2 regions of the Nonomuraea purpurea genome follow, and region 1 is predicted to be linked to the other one. Evidence: predicted binding sites of a transcription regulator. Region 1 holds the regulator's gene; the other holds the start of a gene.
The links. The regulator HrcA, encoded in region 1, represses chaperone genes, less so after heat shock. The targets are predictions, from matches to a motif close to TTGGCACTCTCNNNNNGAGAGTGCCAA.
Positions count from the first base shown of each region.

Region 1 (3,407 bases):
TGCGGCGGGTGCGTACGCGTCCGTCGCCGGAGCATTCCTGGCACGGGTTGCGGATGATCGTGCCGAATCCGCCGCACTGCGGGCACGGCCGCGAGGTCATGACCTGGCCCAGGAACGACCGGGTGACCTGGGAGATCTCGCCGCGGCCGCTGCACATGTCGCAGGTGTCGGGGTGGGTGCCGGCGGCGGCGCCTGCCCCGTGGCAGACCTCGCAGAGCACGGCGGTGTCGACGACCAGTTCGCGTGTGGTGCCGAACGCCGTCTCGCGCAGGTCGAGTTCGACCCGGATGGTGGCGTTGCGGCCTCGGCGTGCCCGTGAGCGGGGCCCTCTTGTGGCGCCGCCGGCGGTGCCGAAGAAGGCGTCCATGATGTCGCTGAACGGGAAGCCCGCGCCGAATCCGCCGGCTCCCGCGCCCGCACCCGCGCCGGCGAAGGGGTCGCCGCCCAGGTCGTACATCTGGCGCTTGTTCGGGTCGGACAGCACCTCGTAAGCCTGCGTGATCTCCTTGAACCGCTCTTGGGTCTCAGGATCGGGGTTCACGTCTGGGTGCAGCTCACGGGCGAGTCGGCGGTATGCCTTTTTGATCTCGTCCTGACTGGCGTCACGGCGCACCCCGAGGGTGGCGTAGTAGTCGCTGTTTGCCACTTATCGACCTCTTATGATGCAGCCAGGATCTGGCTGACGTAGCGTGCCACCGCTCGTACCGCTCCCATCGTCACGGGGTAGTCCATCCTCGTGGGGCCCAGCACGCCGAGCCGGGCCAGTTGATTATCGCCGGAACCGTATCCGGTGGCGACGACGGACGTGCCGCGCAGGTAGGGATTTTCCGAGCCGATGCGCACGGTGAGCGCGGACGGGGTGTCTGTGGAAGTCTCGCCGAGCAGCCGCATGAGCACGACCTGCTCCTCCAGGGCCTCGAGCACGTCGCGCAGGCCGACGGAGAAGTCGGCGCCCGCGAGGTTGGCGGCGCCGGCGAACACGATCTTCTCGTCGTGCCGTTCGACCAGCGTCTCGAGCAGCACCGACAGGATCGTGGCCACGACGGGCCGGTCTTCGATGGGCAGCCGCTCGGGCAGGTCGGCGACCTGCTCGGGCACGCTGCTCAGGCCGCAGCCGTCGAGGCAGGCGTTGAGCACCGCGCGCAGGTGCGCGATGCGGGTGTCGTCGACCGCCTCGGGCAGCTCGATCACGCGCTGCTCGACGCGGCCGGTGTTGGTGATGAGCACGAGCATGACCCTGCGGTCGTTGAGCGGCACGAGCTCGACGTGCCTGACCGTCGAGCGTGTGAGGGTCGGGTATTGCACGACCGCCACCTGCCTGGTCAGCTGCGCGAGCAGCCGGACGGTGCGGGTGACCACGTCGTCGAGGTCGACCGCGCCGGCCAGGAAGGTCTCGATCGCCCTGCGCTCGGCGCCCGAGAGGGGTTTGACCTGCGAGAGCCGGTCGACGAACAGCCGATAGCCCTTGTCGGTCGGCACGCGGCCGGCGCTGGTGTGCGGCTGCGTGATGTAGCCCTCCTCCTCCAGCGCGGCCATGTCGTTCCTGACCGTCGCGGGGGAGACCCTCAGGTTGTGGCGCTCGGCCAGCGCCTTGGAGCCCACCGGTTCGTTGGTGGACACGTAGTCTTCGACAATGGCGCGGAGCACTGCCAGTTTCCGATCGTCGAGCACGTGCTCACCTCCTGCCTCTGCCCTTTCGGGGAACGCGACGTCTAGCACTCTGTGTTCCCGAGTGCCAAGTGTACGGCTCTCGCCTACAAGGTGCGATAACACTGACTGTCATCCTGCTGCTAGCGACTTACAAGCGACAGGGTTCACACTTGCGCACATGACCGACGATTCACAGCCCCGGCCGTATGATCCGCCGCCCGGGCAGGGCCCTCACCACGGTCAGCCCCAGCCTCCTCCTCCGCCTCCCCAGTACGGCCGGCAACCCGGTTCCCAGCCGCAGCACGGCCCGCAACCGGGTTCCCAGCCTGGCTGGGGGCCTGCGCCGTCGCCCTATGGGCCGCCCGCCGGCTACGGGCCGCCGCCCGAGCAGGGCCAGAGCCCGTACGGGCCGCCGCCCCAGTACGGCCAGTATGGCCAGCAACCCTCGTACCCGCCACGGATCGACGCCAAGGCGGTCAGGCCCAGTCTGTGGTGGGTCGCGCTGGCCTGGGGCATCGCCGTGGTGTGCGGCGTCGCCGGCGTGGTCGTGTTCGTCACCGGCGTGGCCGGCAGCGTGTCCGACCTGGTCCCGACCAAGACGTTCGCGTCTGGACAGACCGTGACGGTGCCGATCGACCCGGCGAACAAGCCCGCCGTCTACGTCGCCAGCGACCAGGCCGTCAACTACCAGTGCGAGGTGTCCGGCGGGGCCAGGCTGGCCAAGACCTCGGGCTCGCAGACGGTCACGGCGGGCAGCTCGGTCTGGGAGCAGATCCTCGTGATCAACGCGCCTGCCAAAGGTGATTACCAGCTCACCTGCACCAACCAGGAGGGCCCCACCGCGGTCTACGGCGTCGGCCGCGAGTTGTCCTCGGCCGCGGGCGGTGTCGCCGGCGGGGTGGTGTCGCTGATGGTGATCGCCGGAATCGGGGTGCTCATCGGGATCGCCGGTACCGTCGTCGTCCTGGTACGCCGGAGCGGCGCCCGCAAGCGCCTTGCGGTCACGGGGTGATTTGCTACGGTCCCCGTGTGTACGAGGGCGATGTACTGGCGGGGAATTGGCGGCGGCCGGGCAAGGGAAAGATCCCGAAAGTGCCCGCCGAGCTGGACCTCGTCGTGGAGGACGCCGACAGCGGCTTCTGCGGCGCGGTGGTGGCCTGTGACAAGGAGGCCGTCACGCTCGAAGACCGGTTCGGCAAGCGCCGGTTGTTCCCGCTCGCGCCCGCCGCGTTCCTGCTGGAGGGCAGGCCCGTGACCTTGGTGCGCCCGGTCGCCGCCCCGGCGGGGCCCCGGCTCAGCGCGTCGGGCTCGATCGCCGTGGAGGGCCTGCGGGCGCGGGTGGCCAGGGAGAGCCGGATCTACGTGGAGGGTGTGCACGACGCCGCCCTCGTGGAGAAGATCTGGGGCCACGACCTGCGGGTCGAGGGGGTCGTGGTCGAATATCTGGAAGGTGTGGACGATCTGCCCGCCATCGTGGCGGAGTTCGGCCCTGAGCCGGGACGGCGGCTGGGCGTGCTGGTCGACCATCTCGTCCCCGGCTCCAAGGAGAGCCGGATCGCCGCCGAGATCACCTCGCCGGACGTCCTGGTGGTGGGCCATCCGTTCATCGACATCTGGCAGGCGGTCAAACCCTCCGTGCTGCGCATCCCGGCCTGGCCCGACGTGCCGCGCGGGGTGCCGTGGAAGGAGGGCGTGATCGCCGCCCTGGGGTGGCGCATGGAGCCCGCGCAGGCCTGGCGGCGGATCCTTGGCGCCGT
Region 1 is NZ_JBHSBI010000001.1:110,642-114,048, reverse strand. Features, by position in the region: gene dnaJ (molecular chaperone DnaJ) at 1-646, opposite strand, end outside; gene hrcA (heat-inducible transcriptional repressor HrcA) at 658-1,671, opposite strand; gene ACFOY2_RS00500 (hypothetical protein) at 1,829-2,662, shown strand; gene ACFOY2_RS00495 (DUF3097 domain-containing protein) at 2,680-3,407, shown strand, end outside.

Region 2 (3,407 bases), on a different contig from region 1:
TGCATGTGAAGGACGACTCGGGCAACCCCACCCACTCCTTCAAGGACCGCGTGGTCGCCATGGCCGTCGAGGCGGCGCGCAACTTCGGTTTCCACACCCTTTCCTGCTCCTCCACCGGCAATCTCGCGGGCGCGGTCACGGCCGCGGCGGCGCGGGCGGGGCTCGAGGCGTGCGTGTTCATCCCCGCGAACCTCGAACACGCCAAGATCGCCATGGCCCGGGTGTTCGGCGGCCGGCTGATCGGCATCGACGGCACCTACGACGAGGTCAACAGGTTCTGCTCGGAACTGATCGGCGACCCGCTCGGCGACAAGTGGGGCTTCGTCAACGTCAACCTGCGGCCCTACTACGCCGAGGGGTCCAAGACGCTCGCGTACGAGATCGCCGAGCAGCTCGGCTGGCGGCTGCCCGAGCAGATCATCATCCCCATCGCCTCCGGCTCGCAGCTCACGAAGATCGACAAGGGCTTCAAGGAGCTGGTGGCGCTGGGGCTGGTCGAGGACACCCCCTACAAGATCTTCGGGGCGCAGGCGGCCGGCTGCTCGCCGGTCTCCACCGCGTACAAGGCGGGACACGACGTCGTCCAGCCGGTCAAGCCCGACACCATCGCCAAGTCGCTGGCCATCGGCAACCCGGCCGACGGCCCGTACGTGCTCGACATCGCCCGGCGCACGGGAGGGGGCGTCGAGGACGTCACCGACCCTGAGATCGTGGCCGCGATCAAGCTGCTGGCCTCGACCGAGGGCATCTTCGCCGAGACCGCCGGCGGGGTGACCGTGGGCGTGCTCAAGAAGCTCGTCGAGACGGGAGCGCTCGACCCGGAGGCCGAGACCGTGGTGCTCAACACCGGCGACGGGCTCAAGACGCTCGACGTGCTCGCCGACGCCAAGCCCACCGCCGTGATCCGGCCCTCTCTCGACGCGTACCGCGCGACTGTCTGACAACCAGGAAAGGCGACTTAAACCATGGCCGTATCTGTGCGGATTCCCACCATTCTGCGTACGTACACCGGCGGCAACGCCGAAGTGAGTGGCGAGGGCGCGACTCTTCGTGACGTGCTCGCCAAGCTCGACTCCGACTACCCGGGGATCGGCGCGAGAATACTTGATGAATCGGGCAAGATTCGACGTTTCGTCAACGTTTATGTTGGGGAAGAGGACGTCCGTTTCGTCGAAGGACTCGACACTCCCGCCCCTGAGGGCGCTCAGATCTCAATCATCCCGGCGGTCGCCGGAGGCTGAGTGCACCACCACACGTGAGAAGGCGCCCCTAGTGGGCGCCTTCTCCATTTCCAGGCCATTTCAACCCTGAACCGCCTTCAGATCGTAGAAATACGTAGTTTGTGGATTGACTCTGTTGCCAAACCCCGTGCCACAGGTATGGTCGAGGGCGATCGTCTGGCTGATTTTCTGTTAAGTCATGCGATTACAGGTCTCGCGGAGGAATGGGCGAGATCTGTGAGCCCAGTAAGAGGAGTCGGAAGTGGCGCAGGGCACCGTCAAGTGGTTCAACGCGGACAAGGGCTACGGCTTCATCGCGGTAGACGGTGGTAAGGATGTATTCGTCCATTACTCAGCGATCCTGATGGACGGGTATCGATCTCTCGAACAGGGGCAGCGCGTCGAGTTCGAGATCACGCAGGGCCAGAAGGGGCCGCAGGCGGAGGCCGTCCGCGCGGTCTGAAAACACCGCTGGTATGCACCGGGCCGGATCGCACGGCAGCGCAGTCCGTGCGAGCCTGCCACCTCCCATTTCGTCGATCCGGGTACGGCGAGTCGTGCGGTGGGCCGCGTCCAGTGGTCCGCCGTAGGTTGCGAGGTTTACCCCCATTAGGGGCGGTTCGCCGTACTGACCTGGGCCAGGACACCCAGGGCCGCAGGCTGTCGCTTGCACTCGGCAGGGTAGAGTGCTAAACAGTCGTTGGCACTCTGTACGGCAGAGTGCCAACACTCGGATCGAGACGATGGGGCCTGCCGAACGGAGATGCAGGCCCATGCCGTCGCGGGCGTCGGCTCGGTCCAGGACAGCCACCCTGCATCTGGGAGGTCTAGCCTTATGGCAGCCAAGATGATCGCGTTTGACGAGGACGCCCGGCGCGGTCTCGAGCGCGGTATGAACCAGCTCGCCGACGCCGTCAAGGTGACCTTGGGCCCCAAGGGCCGCAACGTCGTTCTGGAGAAGAAGTGGGGCGCTCCCACGATCACCAACGACGGTGTGTCCATCGCCAAGGAGATCGAGCTCGAGGACCCGTGGGAGAAGATCGGCGCCGAGCTGGTCAAGGAAGTCGCCAAGAAGACTGACGACGTCGCGGGCGACGGCACCACCACGGCCACCGTGCTCGCCCAGGCGCTGGTGCGTGAGGGTCTGCGCAACGTGGCCGCCGGCGCCAACCCGATGGCTCTGAAGAAGGGCATCGAGGCCGCCGTCGAGCGCGTCAGCGAGGAGCTCTCCAAGCTGGCCAAGGACGTGGAGACCAAGGAGCAGATCGCCTCCACCGCCTCCATCTCCGCGGCCGACCCCGAGATCGGCTCGCTCATCGCCGAGGCGATGGACAAGGTCGGCAAGGAAGGCGTCATCACCGTCGAGGAGAGCAACACCTTCGGCCTCGAGCTCGAGCTCACCGAGGGCATGCGCTTCGACAAGGGCATGACGTCGATGTACTTCGTGACCGACTCCGACCGCATGGAGGCCGTGCTCGAAGACCCGTACATCCTGATCGTCAACGGCAAGGTCTCGGCCAACAAGGACCTGCTGCCGCTGCTCGACAAGGTCGTCCAGTCGGGCAAGCCGCTGCTGATCATCGCCGAGGACGTCGAGGGCGAGGCCCTGGCCACCCTGGTCGTCAACAAGATCCGCGGCCTGTTCCGCTCCGTGGCCGTCAAGGCCCCGGGCTTCGGCGACCGCCGCAAGGCGATGCTGCAGGACATCGCGATCCTGGCCGGCGGGCAGGTGATCTCCGAGGAGGTCGGCCTCAAGCTGGAGAACGCCACCCTCGACCTGCTGGGCCGGGCCCGCAAGGTCGTGGTGACCAAGGACGAGACCACGATCGTGGACGGCGCCGGTGACGCCGAGCAGATCGCCGGGCGGGTCGGCGAGATCCGTGCCGAGATCGAGCGCACCGACTCCGACTACGACCGTGAGAAGCTGCAGGAGCGGCTGGCCAAGCTCGCCGGCGGCGTGGCCGTCATCAAGGCGGGCGCGGCGACCGAGGTCGAGCTGAAGGAGCGCAAGCACCGCATCGAGGACGCCGTTCGCAACGCGAAGGCGGCCGTCGAGGAGGGCATCGTGCCCGGCGGTGGCGTGGCGCTGCTGCAGGCGGGCGCCAAGGCGTTCGACAAGCTGGAGCTCGGCGGCGACGAGGCGACCGGCGCGGCGATCGTGCGCAAGGCGCTGGAGGAGCCGCTCAA
Region 2 is NZ_JBHSBI010000026.1:29,624-33,030, forward strand. Features, by position in the region: gene thrC (threonine synthase) at 1-941, shown strand, start outside; gene ACFOY2_RS38500 (MoaD/ThiS family protein) at 966-1,241, shown strand; gene ACFOY2_RS38505 (cold-shock protein) at 1,483-1,683, shown strand; gene groL (chaperonin GroEL) at 2,056-3,407, shown strand, end outside.
Region 2: a site for HrcA is predicted at 1,921-1,947, ahead of groL (chaperonin GroEL). Genes of this name have one in related genera too.